One region of the Variovorax sp. HJSM1_2 genome, then DNA from elsewhere that is predicted to be linked to it. Evidence: riboswitches for the same ligand, from Rfam matches in the RefSeq annotation. Region 1 holds a riboswitch; the other holds the start of a gene.
The links. Region 1 has a riboswitch for cyclic di-GMP ahead of ACFQ95_RS22575 (hypothetical protein). Riboswitches for the same ligand answer to the same signal wherever they lie in the genome.
Positions count from the first base shown of each region.

Region 2: it holds a riboswitch for cyclic di-GMP, as region 1 does, so the genes downstream of both, ACFQ95_RS02035 (methyl-accepting chemotaxis protein) here and ACFQ95_RS22575 (hypothetical protein) in region 1, are expected to answer to the same signal.

Region 1 is NZ_JBMOXA010000031.1:353-8,569, reverse strand. Features, by position in the region: gene ACFQ95_RS22600 (GAF domain-containing protein) at 1-724, opposite strand, end outside; gene ACFQ95_RS22595 (response regulator) at 758-1,909, opposite strand; gene ACFQ95_RS22590 (fumarylacetoacetate hydrolase family protein) at 2,140-2,928, shown strand; gene mgrA (L-glyceraldehyde 3-phosphate reductase) at 3,050-4,081, shown strand; gene ACFQ95_RS22580 (hypothetical protein) at 4,093-4,929, shown strand; gene ACFQ95_RS22575 (hypothetical protein) at 4,977-6,401, opposite strand; cyclic di-GMP riboswitch class I at 6,524-6,620, opposite strand; gene ACFQ95_RS22570 (GntR family transcriptional regulator) at 6,709-7,431, opposite strand; partial or broken gene ACFQ95_RS22565 (ABC transporter substrate-binding protein) at 7,624-8,217, shown strand, end outside.
Region 2 is NZ_JBMOXA010000001.1:437,847-446,063, forward strand. Features, by position in the region: gene ACFQ95_RS02015 (hypothetical protein) at 1-679, shown strand, start outside; gene ACFQ95_RS02020 (ATP-binding protein) at 752-3,562, shown strand; gene ACFQ95_RS02025 (protoglobin domain-containing protein) at 3,686-4,297, opposite strand; gene ACFQ95_RS02030 (Bug family tripartite tricarboxylate transporter substrate binding protein) at 4,460-5,452, opposite strand; cyclic di-GMP riboswitch class I at 5,648-5,759, shown strand; gene ACFQ95_RS02035 (methyl-accepting chemotaxis protein) at 5,940-7,748, shown strand; gene ACFQ95_RS02040 (chemotaxis protein CheW) at 7,748-8,217, shown strand, end outside.

The DNA.
Region 1 (8,217 bases):
CAAACTGATCGCCGAACTGTTTGAGTTCGCGGATCGCCTGCAGCCTCTGCGGCGTGGCCTGTCCCGTCAGTTGCCCGATCCACTCCGGCCGGCTGGCCGCAAACACAATACCCTGCGGCGACAACAGCATGGCGGCGTCGAACTTGCTGGTCAGCAGTTGATCCACACGCGCCAGCGAGGTGCGCGCGACCACAGCTCCGGTCCCAAACGACTCACGCACCTGATTGAAGAACACCGGCGCCGAGTAGAACAGCGAGCGTTCACCACGCACCAGGCTGACCGCCGCATAAATGCTCGTCTGCCCCTTCATCGCCAATTGGACATAGGGGCGAAAACCGACTTCTGTGCCGGTCATGAGCGGGCCAGCCTTTTCCCACGATGAGGCCACCTTGCCATCGCGCCCTACGACGAACACCCCGTCGGCGTTGTAGGCCTGCCCCACCGTGGCCAGCACCGGTACCACGGCCTCGTCCCAGCCGGGCACCCATTTATCGGCCTCTGCCTTGATGTTGCCGTCCAGCAAACCCAGCAGTGCAACCGCCCCCATCAAGCTGCCATTCAAGGTAGCCGACATCAGCTCCACACTGCTGCGCCGCGACTCGGTTTGCAGCAGGTCCAGGCGCTGGTATGCGCGCAAGCGCTGATCGCTCCACCACACCACACTGGCCACCAGGCAGGCAAACACCAGCACCAGCGTCCAGAGCGTTCGCGGACGCTGCAACATGCGGGTCAGGCTAGCCGATGGCTGCACGCCCGCTCACCCTCGGATGAGCTTCAAGGTTTCAGCTTTTTCGGCCAGCTCACCGTCACTGTCGGCAAAGGTGAGTGCGATCTGCTGAAACTGGTCAGCCACGGCGACAAAGGCGTCCACCATGTCCGGGTCGAAATGGCTGCCACGCCCCTGGGTGATCACGGCCACCGCACTGTCATGCGACATGCCCTCCTTGTAGACGCGGCGACTGATGAGCGCGTCGTACACATCGGCCACGGCCATCAGCCGGGCGGAGATCGGAATCTGGTCACCCGCCAAACCCTCGGGATAACCGCTGCCATCCCACTTTTCCTGGTGGCCGTAGGCGATTTCCTTGGCGTATCGCAGAAAAGCCACCTCCGTCCCCAGGCTGGCTTCCGCGTGCTGAATGGCATCCCGGCCAAGCCGGCAATGGGTCTTCATGATTTCGAATTCGTGCGGTTCGAAGCGCCCCGGCTTAAGCAAGATCCGATCCGGAATGCCCACCTTGCCGATGTCGTGCAAGGGGGCCGACTTGTACAGCATGTCAATCGTCTGCTCGTTCAGGTAGGCCTCGAAACGCGGGTGCTGGCGCAGTTGCGTGGCCAGCAAGCGGATGTAATGCTGGGTGCGCCGAATATGGTTGCCGGTGTCGCTGTCCCGGGTTTCCGCCAGCGAGGCCATGGCGAGGATGGTGACGTCCTGGATGGCGGCAAGTTCGCGCCCGCGCCGCTGCACTTCGGTCTCCAGGTATTCGTTCTTGTCGCGCAAGAAATCCGCTGCGGCCTTCACCTGCAACTGCGTGCCCACACGTGCCAACACAATCGGCGGATTCATGGGCTTGGTGATGAAGTCCACGGCCCCGAGTTCCAGGCCCTTTTTTTCTTCCTCGGTGTTGTTCAGCGCCGTCAGGAAGATGACCGGGATGTGCCGCGTGGCGGGGTCCTGCTTGAGCTGGGCACAGACCTCGTAACCCGACATCTCGGGCATCATGATGTCCAGCAGAATCAGGTCCGGCTGCGGCTGTGCATGCGCCATGGCCAAGGCCTTCATGCCGCTGTTGGCAATCTTCACCTTGTAGAGCTCTTTGAGCAGCTCCGACACCAGCAAGAGGTTGTCGAGCGTGTCGTCAACCACCAAAACGATAGGCTTTTGAGAACTGCTCGGTAAATTACTCAAGTGTTTGCCCGGTTGCAAGAACGTTGAACAACATCCGGTAAGAGCCTGAACAGACCGTAGACAAGCTCCACGAAACCTTTCGCACCTGTAAACGAGTATGTATCAGAGAGCAAGCACTTGTCCATCATGGCCGAACCTGCCCAACGCCATTCCATCCTCAAGCGAGCGCCCCGGTACACACATGCCGCGCTTGCCCGGATACTCGATGCCTGTTCAACAAAGGCTTTGACATGGAAAAATCGGTCCTCTCGCTGGCGCTTGCATTGGCTGCAGCCCGCCGTTCGCATACCGCCGTGGACGCCGCAGGCTGGGAAGTGGCCGTGCCCGACATCGGCACTGCCTACGCCGTACAAGACGCCGTAGCCGCCACGCTGGGCTGGTTCCCCGGCCCGGCACCAACACACTGGAAGGGCGGCGCACCCAACACCGGCAGCCCCGCCAGCTATGCGCCGCTGCCGTCTGAGGGAGTGCAGACCTCGCCCGCCGTCCGCCCATGGAGCGGCCACTTCCTACACACCTTCGAAGCCGAAGTGGCCGTGCGTGTGGGCACCAGCCTCAGTGCCACGCAAGCCGCCAGCATCAGTGTGGCCAACCTGGCCGACGTACTCGACGGCATGGCCGTGTCGATTGAACTGGTGGACAGCCGCTGGCAACAAGGCACGGACGTGGCGCCCCTGCTGCGCACCGCCGACATGCAAGTGCACGGCGCGCTGACGCTGGGCGCGTGGCAAGCCTTCACCGCGCGCAGCGCAAGCGATTGGGCGGCGCAAACCTGCGAGGTCTATGTCGATGGCAAACCCCATGGCGACCAGCGCAGCTACACCGGCTCACACCCCACAGGCGACCCGCTGTGGGTGGTGCCGCTATGGCTGCGCCATGTGGCCGAGCGCCACGGCACGGTGCCCGCCGGCAGCATTCTCACCACCGGCAGTTGGTGTGGCCTGCTCAGGCTCAGCGCGCCGGGCACGGTGCGCACGGTGTTCCCGGGCATTGGCGAAGCCAGTCTCACGCTGAACTGAAGCCCTGGTGTCTATGGAATCCCTGCGGGGCGGACGGCTTTGCACGGGCCGTCACGCCGGGGGAAAACGCGCTCCCTAGAATGAATTGACCTCATCCCATTCACCCGCAGGAGACACCCGCATGCCCTATTCCGCCGCCGCCAACCGTTATGACACCATGGCCTACCGCCGCAGCGGGCAAAGCGGGCTCAAACTACCGGCCATCACGCTAGGCCTGTGGCATAACTTCGGCGACGCCACCCCTTTCGAGAGCCAGCGCGCCATGCTGCGCACGGCGTTTGACCTGGGCATTACACATTTCGATCTGGCCAACAACTACGGCCCCACCGCTGGCGCGGCCGAGATCAACTTCGGCGAACACCTGCGCCGCGATTTCCGGCCCTACCGCGACGAGTTGCTGATCTCCACCAAGGCCGGTTATGACATGTGGCCCGGCCCTTACGGCAGCGGCGGCTCGCGCAAGTACGTGCTGTCCAGCCTGGACCAAAGCCTGAAGCGCATGGGGCTGGACTACGTTGACATCTTCTACTCGCACCGCTTCGACCCCGAAACCCCGCTGGAAGAAACCATGGGTGCACTGGCCACGGCCGTGAAGCAGGGCAAAGCCCTTTATGTGGGACTCTCCAGCTACTCCGCCGGCAAAACCCGCGAAGCCACGGCGCTGCTGCGCGACATGGGTGTGCCCTGCCTGATCCACCAGCCCTCGTACAACATGCTCAACCGCTGGGTCGAAGAGGAACTGCTGGACACGCTGGAAAGCACCGGCGTCGGCTGCATCGCCTTCAGCGCCTTGGCCCAGGGCCTGCTGACCACCAAATACCTGAATGGTGTGCCGGCCGATGCACGCATCAACCGCGCCGGCGGCGGCACCTTCAAGCAGGACCATTTGGCAGCAGAAAACATCGCCCGCGTCAAAGCGCTGAACGACATCGCCGCTGAACGCGGCCAAAGCCTGGCGCAGATGGCCGTGGCCTGGGTGCTGCGCGACCCGCGCGTCACCTCCGCGCTGATCGGCGCCAGCCGCCCCGAACAGATCACCGAACTGGTGGGTGCGCTCAAGCAAAGCGTGTTCTCGGCCGAAGAACTGACGGCCATAGACAAACATGCGGTGGACGGCGGACTCAACCTGTGGGCGCGCTCTTCAACAGCCTGAGCGGGGAAAAAATGACTCGAAAACTACGTCTGGCCTTGCTGGCCGCTGCACTTTTCATGAGCGGCTTGGCACATGCCGAGATCGACACCAAAGTCGCAGAAGAGCTGATGCACAAGGCCGGCCTCTGGGACCAGCTTGGGCAGATGGGGGCCCAGGCCGAGGCTGGATTCGCACAGCGGCTGAAGCAGTCGGATTCCACGGCGACGAGTTCGGAAGCCCAACGCGCGTCCGCCGCCATGGGGCGGGCTTTCGGGCCCGAGTTGTTGCGCGCGACCAGCACCAAGGTGCTCGCGCAAAACTTGAAGCCCGAGCAGGTGGCCACATTGCTGCGCTGGTTTGACTCGCCTCAGGGCCAGGCCGTACGCCAGGCGGAAGTCGATGCCGCCAAGAAGATCGTCAGTCCCGACGCCAGCATGCGCGAAGGCCGCGTGTTGTTCGACGCCTTGCCGGATGCCCGAAAGGCCTTGTTGGTACGCATGGTGCAAGCCACCCGATCCGCCGAGTTCATGCTGGAGACCTCGGGCAACATCGCCATCGCCATGATGCAGGGCGCACGTTTGGTGCAACCCGAAAGCGCGGCCGTCACCGAAAGTGAAATACGCGCCCAACTCGCGGCCCAACGCCCGCAGATGCTCACGCTTTATGCGGCGTTCTCCATCGCCTCCTTTGCCACCATGTACCAGGACATCCCTATGGAGACCTTGCAAGCCTACGCCGATTTTCTGGAATCCGAGGTAGGCCGGCACTTCAACGATGTCACGCTGCAGGCGGTCAACGCTGCTTTTATCCAGGGCGCCAAGGACCTGGGCCAACGGCTGCCCGGCACCAAGGACGCCTCCAATGTCTGACACCCGAGCATGGCGCCCTCGCGCCCTGCTCGCTCAGGACAAAAGCATCACTTCGCTGCCGCCACCACGGGTGCAGCGTCGAGCAGCGTCACAACGTCTTCCTTCTTTTCTGAACTGAAGCCCATTTGTGCGGTGACGGCGATCTTGCCGTCTTTGCCCTGCACGGCGCTGAACGAGGCGATGCCCATGGCACGCTCAAACAAGGCGGTTTTCTGGCCGCTGCCGAGGTCCGCCGCCACCACCTGCGTCAGGCCGCCTTCCTGCGACACCAGGATGGGCCGGCCTTCCGCATTGAACCAATTGATACGCCAGAAGTAATGCGTCATGTTGGGCGCGCCGTTGGCCTGGAACAGGCTCTCGTACGAATCCATGCGCTGGCATTCGGCCATCATGAAGTTGCGCTGGCGGCAGGCGCTCATGATCTGCACCTGTTTGTCTTCGATCGCGATGTTGATCGGCACCAGCTTGCGGTTGTCGATGTTGAGCAGCGCGTAATCGTCCTTGCGTGTCATGCCCAAGGTGCTGCCCAGCGCCTTGACGCTGCCGATCAGCGCGCCCAGGCTGTTGTTCGCCCCGGCCTGCTGTTCCGGGTTGCGCTCCAGCAGCAGGTAGCCGGTGCCCGAAACGTTGCCGCTTTGCAGCGACGCGATGGAGAAAGCTTCTGGCGCGGCAAACGAGGTCATGCCCTTGCCCGGCACGTAGCGGTAGCCGGTGTTGTCGCGCGCTACGATAAAGCCGCGCGCCAGGGGAATCAGGCGCTGGCCGGAGAACTTCTTGCCGCTGGCGGACACCACGCTCCACATGCCGCCGCGCGACTCGGCCTTGGCGATCTCGATCGGTTCGGCGCCGCTGGCGGCGCGGCCGCTCTTGAGCACGAACTGGCCCGCGCCGGTTTGCGCCAGGTAGGTGAAGTCACCCGTGCTGGCATCAAATCCGTAAGACGTGATGCGGCCCTCGGGGTCGAGGTAACGTGCACCGTCAATCGCGAATCCGTCGCGGAAACGCTCGAAGCTCACGCCTTGTGTCAATGCCGGCCACTTGTCGAACAACGCAGCAATGTCAGCTTCTCCCGGTGCCGCCGCACTGGCGGGCGGCGGCACCGCAGGCTGAGGCACTGAAGCCGCAGACACCGCCAGCGGCAGCACGGCCGCAGCAGGCAGCTTGTGGACGCCAACACTTGCCGCCGCGTCCGCTGCCACGGACTCGTCACCAGACTTGCCGGTGACGAACCAGTTCAACAACTTCACACGCTGCTCTGGTGTCAATGGTGTGGCGCCGCTGCCATCGACCGCGCCGGCCTGTCCCGGGCGCCCTTTCAACTCTTCTTGCGACTGCAGGAACTTGTTCATCATGAACACTCGCTGCTCCGGCGTCAGGAAGTCCAGCGGGTGGGCCGCGTGGGCCAGGGCGGAAAGACTCAGGGAAGCGGCGAGCGCGTAAAGCTTGAAGGCGCGACCAACGGTCAAAGGCATGGAAAAAAGCTCCGTGAATGAAGGACTGACAAATCCGATCTACGGGCATTCGACGGCGCCAAAAACAAAGCCCGCAGCCATATGGCAACGGGCTCCTGTGCGTGTGTATGGGCGCCTTGCGCCCATGCAGCCCCGCTACCGTGGATGCGCAGGCTGGCCTGGCATCTTTAGGTGGTGGCTTTGCGTCGCCTCTTTTCAGAGGGTATGCCCAGTGTTGATGGTAACGCTGTTGTTACAAGTTTCGCAGCACGGCGTAATTGACGCATCAATCAACGCCGCGAGCGCGAAAAAATGCACAGCTTTGTGCTCAGTCCAGGATCACTGAAATCGCCTCGGTCGCGGCCAACGAAGACAAACCCGAGTCCTGCGCTTCGTTGTCCCGCGAGGCCGCACGCGCGCTGGCCAGCAGTTCGCGTTTGGTGTCCATGATGTGCCGCTCCAGCAACTCCACCACCGCCGGTACATCACGCGCACGGCATGCCGCCACCAAGGCGCGGTGGTCGGCCTGCGGGTGATCTTTGCCCGTGGCCACCGACATCGCCACATGGGTGTAGCGGTCGGTGTTCAAGCAATATTCCTCGATCAGGCGGCGTAGCCGGCGATTGTTCGCCGGAGCCGACAAGGCCAGGTGGAAGCGGCGGTTGTATTCGGCCCATTCGGAGACATCGGTCGAGGCCTGGTAGGCGTCCAGGATCTGGTCCATGGCCTCGAAGTCGCGCTCCACCATATTCGGTACGGCCAGCTTGGCGGCATGGCATTCCAGCGCCACACGGATGTCGAGCAACTCGCAGATCTGCTCCACCGTCATGCGTGCCACGGTGACACCACGGTTTTGCTGGTGGACCACCAAACCTTCGAATTCAAGCTGGCGCAAAGCCTCGCGCACGGGGATGCGGCTGGCGCCAAAACGCGCGGCCAAGGTGTCTTGCCGCAAGGCCGTGCCGCCTGGCAGCACGCCGCTGAGGATTTCCGCGCGCAACACGCTACGGATGGTTTGGTGTACGGGCTGCTGCCCTTTGGTAATCGCCATGCTGCACCTTATCACCGGAACGTGTCATCTCAGTTCATGGATGGCACATCCAAGTCGTTCATTGGATTCGGTATTGACTTCGTGTGGTGACTGCTCATTATAATTGGATCCAATTTTGTAATCATTGGATTCAAAGATACAAAATTTGGCTACTAATTTCATCAACTTGGATATTTTTTGCCGGAGAATTTCATGAAAGCTCGCCTTCGTCCCGTGCTTCTGTCGCTGCCGCTGCTGTTCGCGCTCAGCACCCTCGCGCCTGTGGCCCACGCCCAGGAAACCGTCTCCATGGGTGCCGTGTTGTCGTTGACCGGTTCGAACGCCACCGTGGGCGAAGACGTGCGCCGTGCCGTCGCGCTGGCCGTGGAACACGTCAACGCCAAGGGCGGCGTGCTCGGCAAGAAGTTCAACGTCATCGTCGAAGACTCCGGCGGCAACGCCACCACCGCGCTCAACGCCGCGCGCAAGCTGGTCAGTGTGGACAAGGTGCCCGTCGTCATTGGTGAATACTCGTCCGGCATCACCCTGCCCATGGCCCAATACCTGGTGAAGGAAGGTGTGGCACACATCAACATCGCCAGCACCAGCGTGAAGATCCGCGACCTGGGTGCGACCTCGTTCAACCTCATCGGCCTGGAAAACCTGGGCAACAAGTTCTCCGCCGCCGACACCTGGGCCCTGGGTTACCGCAAGGTCGCCATGCTGGCGCCGAACAACGCCTACGGCCAAGGCGTGGTGCACGGCTTCAAGGAAGAGTTTGAAAAGCTCGGCGGCAAGATCGTCACC
Region 2 (8,217 bases), on a different contig from region 1:
CGAGGTCGATGGGGTGCTTGAAAGTTACCGCAATGCGGCCGAGAACGCCGGTGATGCCGGCTTTGATGGTGTTGAGTTGCATGCCGATGCGGACTTCATGCCGCAGGCTTTCTTCAGCCCCTCGACGGATCATGCACCTGCAACACGCGCTGCAGACGCCAGCCCCCGTTGGGATCTGCTGCAGCAAGTCACCCAGACCTTCATCGGCGTCTGGACTGCCGCCAGGGTTGGGGTTTGCCTTGCCCCCTTCAGCGGTGTTAGTAACCTGCACCGGACCACGAACCCCCATAACGCTGTCTGCACGGCTGTCGCCGCGTGGTTGGGGCAGCAGCACACGGCCTATCTGCACCTGCTGCTGCCGCAGGGCATGGGCAGGGATGGCAGCCCACTGGAGCATGATTGCCAAACCATGGCGGCGCAACTGCGCAGCGCATTCGGCGGGGCGCTGATTGTCGGTGGCGACCTGAGTGCCAAACAGGCCTGCGCGCTGCTCGATGCCAGCTTGGCCGATGCCATCGCGTTCACGCTGCCGTTTGTTGCCAATCCCGATCTGCCACAGCGCCTGCGCCTGGGCATTCCATGGGCCAGCCCCGTGCCTGTCGATTTCGGGGCGGGCGCTGAGCTGGGTTACACCCATGACCCGGCCGCTGCGGGGAGGGATTCAGATGCATGCATTTGATCTGGCTTGCGATGCCCTGGTCCCTCGGACATACTTGCGCCCCATGCCCAAGTGTGTGCTCCTCCAACAGCCATGAATCCGACCGCCAATCCATCGGGGGCCGAGTTCTGCTTTGGGCCGTTCACACTGTTGCCTGCGCAACGCATGCTGCTCAACCACGGCGAGCCGGTGCGCCTGGGCAGCCGCGCCCTGGACCTGTTGATCTTGTTGGCCGAGCGTGCCGGCGAAGTGGTCAGCAAGGAAGATCTGATCTGCCGGGCATGGCCCCACGCGGTGGTGGAAGAGGCGGGCCTGCGTGTGCACATGGCCGCCTTGCGCAAAGCCCTGGACGAAGGGCGTTCCGGGCTGCGCTACATCACCAATGTGCCGTTGCGCGGTTATTGCCTGGTGGCGCCCGTCACCCGGCGTTCCGTGGCCGGTAGTCTGGCGTTGCTTCCCGCGGCGGCCACGGCTCCGCCCGTGCACCTGCCGGCTTTGTTGACCCGGCTGATCGGGCGCCGCGATGCGGTGGACACCCTCATGGCTGCGGTGCCGCGCCGCCGCCTGGTCACGCTGGTGGGGCCGGGTGGCATGGGCAAGACCACGGTGGCGCTGGCGGCGGCCGACGGCCTGCGCGGGCACTACGCCCACGGTGTGCGCTTTGTTGATCTGGCGTCGATTACCGATGGTGCGCTGGTCCCCAGCGCGTTTGCCGCCGTGCTGGGCATTCCCCTGCATTCCGACGACGCCGCGCGCGACGTGATTGCGTGGTTGGCAGACAAGTCCGTGCTGGTGGTGATGGACAACTGCGAACACGTGGTGGCCTGCGCTGCAGCTTTTGCCGAAGCCCTGCTGGGCGGTGCTGCCGGCGTGCACATCCTGGCGACCAGCCGTGAGTCGCTGCGCGCCCGAGGCGAATGGGTGCAACGCCTGACCTCCTTGGCGATACCGCCGGCCACAGCGCAGTTGAGCTGCGAGCAGGCCCTGGGTTTTGCCGCCTTCGAGTTGTTTGTCGAGCGTGCGATGGCCAGCTCGGACGGCACAGCCTTCACCGATGAGGATGTGCCGCGTGTGGCCGAACTTTGCCGGCGGCTGGACGGCATGCCTCTGGCGATAGAACTGGTGGCGGCGCAAGTCGGGTTTTTTGGCCTGGGTGGTCTGGTGGAAAAACTGGACGACCATTTGTCCCTGCCCGTGTTAGGCCCGCGCACCGCACAGCCGCGCCATCAGACCCTGCACGCCACGCTGAGCTGGAGTTATGAACTGCTGTTGCCGGCCGAGCAGCGGGTGCTGATGCGGCTGTCGGTCTTTCGTGAGCGTTTTACGCTGGCGGCGGCCTTGAAGCTGGCCGCCGATGGTGATGATGCCCCAGCGCAGATGCTGATGAACCTGGTCAGCAAGTCGCTGGTGGTGGCCGATCCGGGCGACGGCACCGTGCACTACCGCCTGCTGGAGACCACGCGCCACTACGCGGCCGAACAACTGGCGCAAAGCGGCGATCAGCAGGAGATTTTTCACCGGCATGCGATGTATTGCCGTGATGTCGCGCAGGCCGCGGCCGCGGAAATCGAAACCATGGTGCCTGCGCGTTGGCGTGAGCGCCATGGCCGCAGAATCGATGATGTGCGTGCCGCACTGAACTGGGCGTTCCAGCAGCAGCAACCGCCGGAGATCGGTGCGCAGCTGGTCGCGGAATCCCCCGCGCTGTGGTTTGGGCTTTGGCTGGTGAAGGAGTATTTGGGGCGTTTGTCCCAGGCTTTGGCCAGTCTGCCCGCTGCCTCCATAGGGCAGAAGTTGGAGATGCAGTTGCTGGTGGAGTATGGGCAGGCCAGCATGGCCATGCGCGGCGGCAACACCGAGGGGCTGGCCGCGTTGTCGCGCAGTGCCGGCATTGCCAGCCAGTTGGGCCACACCGACTACCAGTTGCGCGCACTCTGGGCCAGTTTCGGCGGGCAACTGCTGCGCGGTGAATACACCACGGCACTTGCCGATACCGAGGTCTACGGCCAGGTGGCCGCCGCCAGGAACGACACACAGGCGGTGTTCATCTACCACCGCATGAAAGCCTTGTGCCTGCATTTCCTGGGCGACCAGGCGCAGGCCTTGGTGCATGCCCGGCAGTCGCTTCACCCGGCGACGTTCAGCATCCGGCATGCCAATGGCAACGGCTACCAGTTCGAGCATAGGCCGGCATCGTTGACACAACTTGCACGCATTTTGTGGCTGCAAGGTTTCCCCGACCAGGCCATGCAGGCGGCGCAGGACGCAGTAGATGCGGCCAAGGCCGTGGACCACGCCTTGTCGCTGACCTATGCCCTGGCGTACGGCGCCTGCCCGATCGCGCTGTGGTGCGGCAACGACGCCGTGGCCCAGGCCTATGTGGACGAACTACAGGAGTGTGCCGACGGCCATTCGCTGGTGTTCTGGCAATCCTGGCCACGGGTGTACCGGGCGGCCATCCTCAAGCGTGCCCAGCCTGCGGGCCAGGCCGGTGTACTGGATGAGTCCGGCATACAGATCAGCCAGATCGACACCCTGGCGACCCTGCATCCCGACTATGTGGGCGCCGCCGCCGTGGCACGAGCGCAGGCCATGGTGAACGCCTGGTGCGCACCCGAAATACTGAGGGTGCAGGGCCTGCGTGCCTGGCGTGTGGCTGGTGAGCGCGGTGCGGGCGAAGGTTTGTTGCGCCAGTCCATCGCTCTGGCGACCCAGCAGGGCGCCACCGCATGGCGCTTGCGCAGCGCCACCGATCTGGCGGAGCTGCTGTACGAAAAGGCGGCGCTGGATGAAGCACGGCTGGAGTTGCTGCAGGCACTGGCGCATTTCCAGGAAGGTGGCCGCACCGCCGATGTTTTGCGTGCGCGCCAGGTGGCGCAGCTGTTGGCGCCGCAAAAGGTCTAGCCGGCTCATGGCCTTCTAGCGCCCGGCCAGCGGCTGGGCGTCCAGCACATGCAAGACGAAGACCGCCCAGGCCGCGATCACCGCCAGTCCCGCCAGCAGGTGCTGCATGTTGCGCCACAGGCGTCAATAGTCTTGTGCCGGCACATAGGCCTGGGCCCATAAAGCCGCCGTCAGCGTGACCGCTTTGAACCAGGCGAGGTGCATGTTCTCCACGTCTTGTGCACTGTGGCCTTTTTTCGCCAGGAACGGTTTCATGGTGAGGCTCAGCGGCACCACGAAAGCGATGAGGTAGCGCAGGTGAATCACCTCCGAGGGCGAGGCCACGCCGTCGGTCTTGTTCTTTTTGTGCCGGGTATGCCGCAGGCCGATTTCGTACTGGTAGTCCAGCCAGGCGCGGTCGTAGTGGGCATGTGTGGTGTCCAGAATCCACGCCGCAAAGCGTTGCCGTACGGCTGCAAGATAGGCCGCATCCGGCGTACCGGACGGACCATTGAAATAGCGCAGCAAATGGGGGTTGGCGCCGACGAAGCCATACCAGACGTCCAGCACGTCTTCCACCTGGTCCGCCAGAACTTCAGCCGCCATGCGCAGATGGCGCAGGTCATCTTCCGAGAACAGCAGTGTTGTTTTCAGCAGCGCAAAGTCCTGTTCACTCATGGGTGAATGTGCAGAACCGGGCTGGCCCAGGGTGTAGCCGGGGATGTTGCTTGCGGCCGTGGTGTGGGGTGGGTTCATGGCAGTCCTTTTTTCAGACGAGGAAGCGAATTGCTTCTGTCGCCAGAATGCCGTCCCAGTGCACACCGCGCATCACCCCTGCTTGTGACACCGGCCTATCCCCAAAGGGCATTCGCGGGGTGGGGTGTTGAGCTTGGGTGATCACACTGCCACCCAACGGTTTTAGCGCCGCGCATTGCCGCCGTCGGCACCCTTGTTGGCGAGAAGCTGCCGATAACGTTCGATCTCGCTGTCCAGAAACGCCTGGGCTTGCGCCACACTGATGATGGGGCCGGTTTCCAGTCCGCTTTTGTCGAACTGGCTGCGGACTTCGCCGTCAGCTAGCGTCTCCTGCAGCGCCGTATGCAGGCGTGCAACGGCTGCGGCGGAGGTGGCGCGTGGCACCACCAGACCACTCCAGCTGCGGTGCTCCAGGCCTGGCAGGCCGGTGGCTTCGGAAAGTGTGGGCGTTTGCGGGAAGTTGCGGTGGCGCTGGCGCGAAGCAACTGCCAACAGGCGTAGTTTTCCGGCGTTCACCAGGTCGGGTATGCCTGCCGCCAGCGGCACAAACGCCATGTCGACCTGGCCACTCAGCAAGTCCTGCAGCAAGGGCGCAATGCCGCGGTAGGGCACATGCAGTACGTTGACGCCGCTGCGGCTGGTCAACTCCTGCGCCAGCAACTGCGAATTGGAGCCCATGCCGTAGTTGCCAAAGCTCAGGGGTTTGAGGTCGTGCCGCGCCTGGGTCAGGGTGTCGGCCAGGCTGAGCAGGGGCAGGGGGCCCGCCACCACCGCCATCGCGGTGCTGGCGATAGGGCCAACGAGGCGAAATTGCGCCGGGCTGAACCTGATGTCGCTGTTCACCATGGGCGCCAGCAGCAGGTCGCTGTCCGTGCCTATGGCCATCTCCTGGCTGTCGCCAGGGGCCGAGGCCAGGCGCTGCAATCCTATGGCGCCTGCTGCACCCGAGATGTTTTCTATCACCACATCGTGCAAGAGGCTGCGCCGCAAGCCCGGGGCCAAAAGCCGGGCCTGGTAATCCACCACGCCGCCGGCGGGGTAGGGCACGATCAGCGTGATGGGTTTGGTGGCCGGGCCTTGTGCCGCCGCCTGCAGCGAAAGCACGGCCGTGAGGGCCAGCACGGAGAGGGTTTTGAGCAGGGTGAAGGTTTTCACGGTACGGGCTGTGGTTGTCAGAACGTGTTGACGATCTCAGGGCGGTGACGAATGTAAGGGTTTCCGCAGCCAAGCAAAAGCCGGCTGGCAGGCGGTTGTTGTTCAACCGGTAAAACAAGTACCGCTGCCAATGCCGAGTGGCGCCGAGGGAGATGTTACAAATCGTACAAGCTTGGGCAAACCCTTTAAAATGCGCTTTGTCATGGGCACACCCGATCGAAAGACGGGGTCGCAAAGCTACCGGTCTACGGCTTGTTGCAGGCGCATCTTCGCGTCAAACAAGAGCCACGACAGCGGAGTTGCTGACTGCGGAACGGCTTGATGCAAGCTTCTCCGGCCTTCCACAGGCCACGCGCCACCGGCGCTTCCGCTGACTGCACGACCCTTTCTCCCGACTGTTTTTGCCACGATCCGTTCCTGGCATGTGCGCGAATGCCTGGATGAAGGTGTTCTTCTGCTTCGCGGGCAGGAATTCGAAAGATTTGAGATGAAATTGAACGATATCCGCGTCACCCATAAGTTGTGGGGCACGATACTGGGCCTGCTGCTGGTGTTGTTGGCGGTAGCCGCGTGGACGCAGAGCCGTTCCACCCAGACCATGGAAAAGGCCTTGGCGGATGTGCAGTTGTACGAGGCCAACATCACCTCGGCCCAGCGCTGGCAAGGGCTGACCGAGACCAATACCGAACGCTCGCTCGCGGGTATTGCCAGCACCGATCCAACCATTGAAAAGTTTTTCCAGGAGCGCCAGGACGCCGGCAGCCTGTTGATCACCGACGTCAGCAAGAAGATCCGCGAACGCCAACTGTCCGATGCCGACAAAGCCGCTCTGGCCAAGGTTGGTGACGCGCGCGGTGTGTTGCTGGGCACGTTGAAGCGCCTGCCCGAAGTCAAGGCCTCGGGTGACGCCGAAGCGCGCCGCAACTTCGCGCTGAAGGAGTTCCTGCCCACCTCGGCCGCTTACATCGAAGCGCTGAAGGCCTTTGTCAAGCTGCAGGAAGATCAACGCGACAAAGCCCTGGAAGAAGCCGTTGCGGCGCGCCGTGCGGTGGTGATTGGCGGGTTGGTCAGCGCCGTGGTGGTGATTTTGATCGCCGTTGGTTTGGCGCTGATGCTGGTGCGCTCGATCACGCGTCCCCTGGCGCAAGCCGTGGATGCGGCGCGTGCCATCAGCGATGGCGACCTGACGCAAACCGTGCGTGTGGACCGCAAGGACGAATTCGGCCAACTGCTGCAAGCGCTGGCCGGCATGACCGAGCGCCTGCGCGGCCTGGTGTCCGAAGTGCGCACCGGTGTGGAAGAGGTGTCTACCGCTTCGACCGAAATCGCCAATGGCAACCACGACCTCTCGGCGCGTACCGAACAAACCGCCGCCAACCTGGAAGAGACCGCGGCCAGCATGGAAGAGCTGACCAGCACGGTCACGCAATCGGCCGACACCGCACGCCAGGCCAACCAGTTGGCGGCCACGGCAGCCGATGCGGCCAGCCGTGGTGGCGCGGTGGTGGGCGACGTGGTGCAAAGCATGCAGAAGATCACCGACTCGTCGCGCAAGATTGCCGACATCATTGGGGTGATCGACGGCATCGCTTTCCAGACCAACATCCTGGCGTTGAACGCTGCCGTGGAAGCCGCCCGAGCCGGCGAGCAAGGCCGCGGCTTCGCCGTGGTGGCCTCCGAAGTGCGCAGCCTGGCGCAACGCAGCGCCCAGGCCGCCAAGGAAATCAAGACACTGATAGGCGCCTCGGTCGAAACCGTGGAGCAGGGCTCGGCCCAGGTCAGCCAGGCCGGCGAAACCATGGGCGAGATCGTCACCAGCGTGCGCCGTGTGTCCGACCTGATTGGCGAAATCACCGCCTCGTCGGGCGAGCAGCGTGACGGCATAGGCCAGGTGAACCAGGCGGTGAACAACCTTGACCAGATGACGCAGCAAAACGCTGCCTTGGTGGAAGAGTCGGCCGCTGCCGCATCGGCGCTGCGCGACCAGGCCCAGCGCCTGGCCGAAGTGGTGGCGGTGTTCAACGTGGGCTCCAGCAGCAACGTCCGCGCTGCGGCGGTGAAACCTGCTGCGGCTTTCAAGGCGCCCGCCAAGGCCAGCGCGCCGGTGGCGGCAAAAGCCCCGGCGCCTGCCGCCAAGGCTGCGCCGAGCAAACCCTTGGCCAAACCGGCCGCAGCCGCGGTAGCGGCGGCACCGACCAAACCAGCGCCCACAGCCCCCGTGGCTGCAGCGCGACTCACTTCTGCCAAGGCGCCTGCCGTGGCAGCCGGTTCTGATGATGATTGGGAGACCTTTTGATGCGTGGCCTTGATTCCGGTTTGAATGCCGCCGTTGGCAAATCGTCCAGTTCCGCTGGCCAGTACCTGAGCTTTCACATCGGTGCCGAAGAGTTCGGCATCGACATCCTGAGCGTGCAGGAAATCCGCTCCTACGAGCAACCCACACGTATGCCGCGGGCCGGTGACGACGTGCTGGGTGTGGTCAACCTGCGTGGTGTGATCGTGCCCATCATCGACCTGCGCATACGCCTGGGCAACGCACAAGCCGTGTTCACCACCTCGACCGTGGTGATCGTGCTCGACCTGCGCACCCACGTGGTGGGGGTGGTGGTGGATGCGGTGAACGATGTGGTCTCGCTGACGCAAGAGATGCTGCGTCCAGCACCCAGCCTGAGCGGCCCGGTGGACACGGCCTATATCAACGGCCTGGCCCAGGTGGAGGAACGCATGTTGATGCTGCTGGACATCCACACGCTGCTGCGTGACAC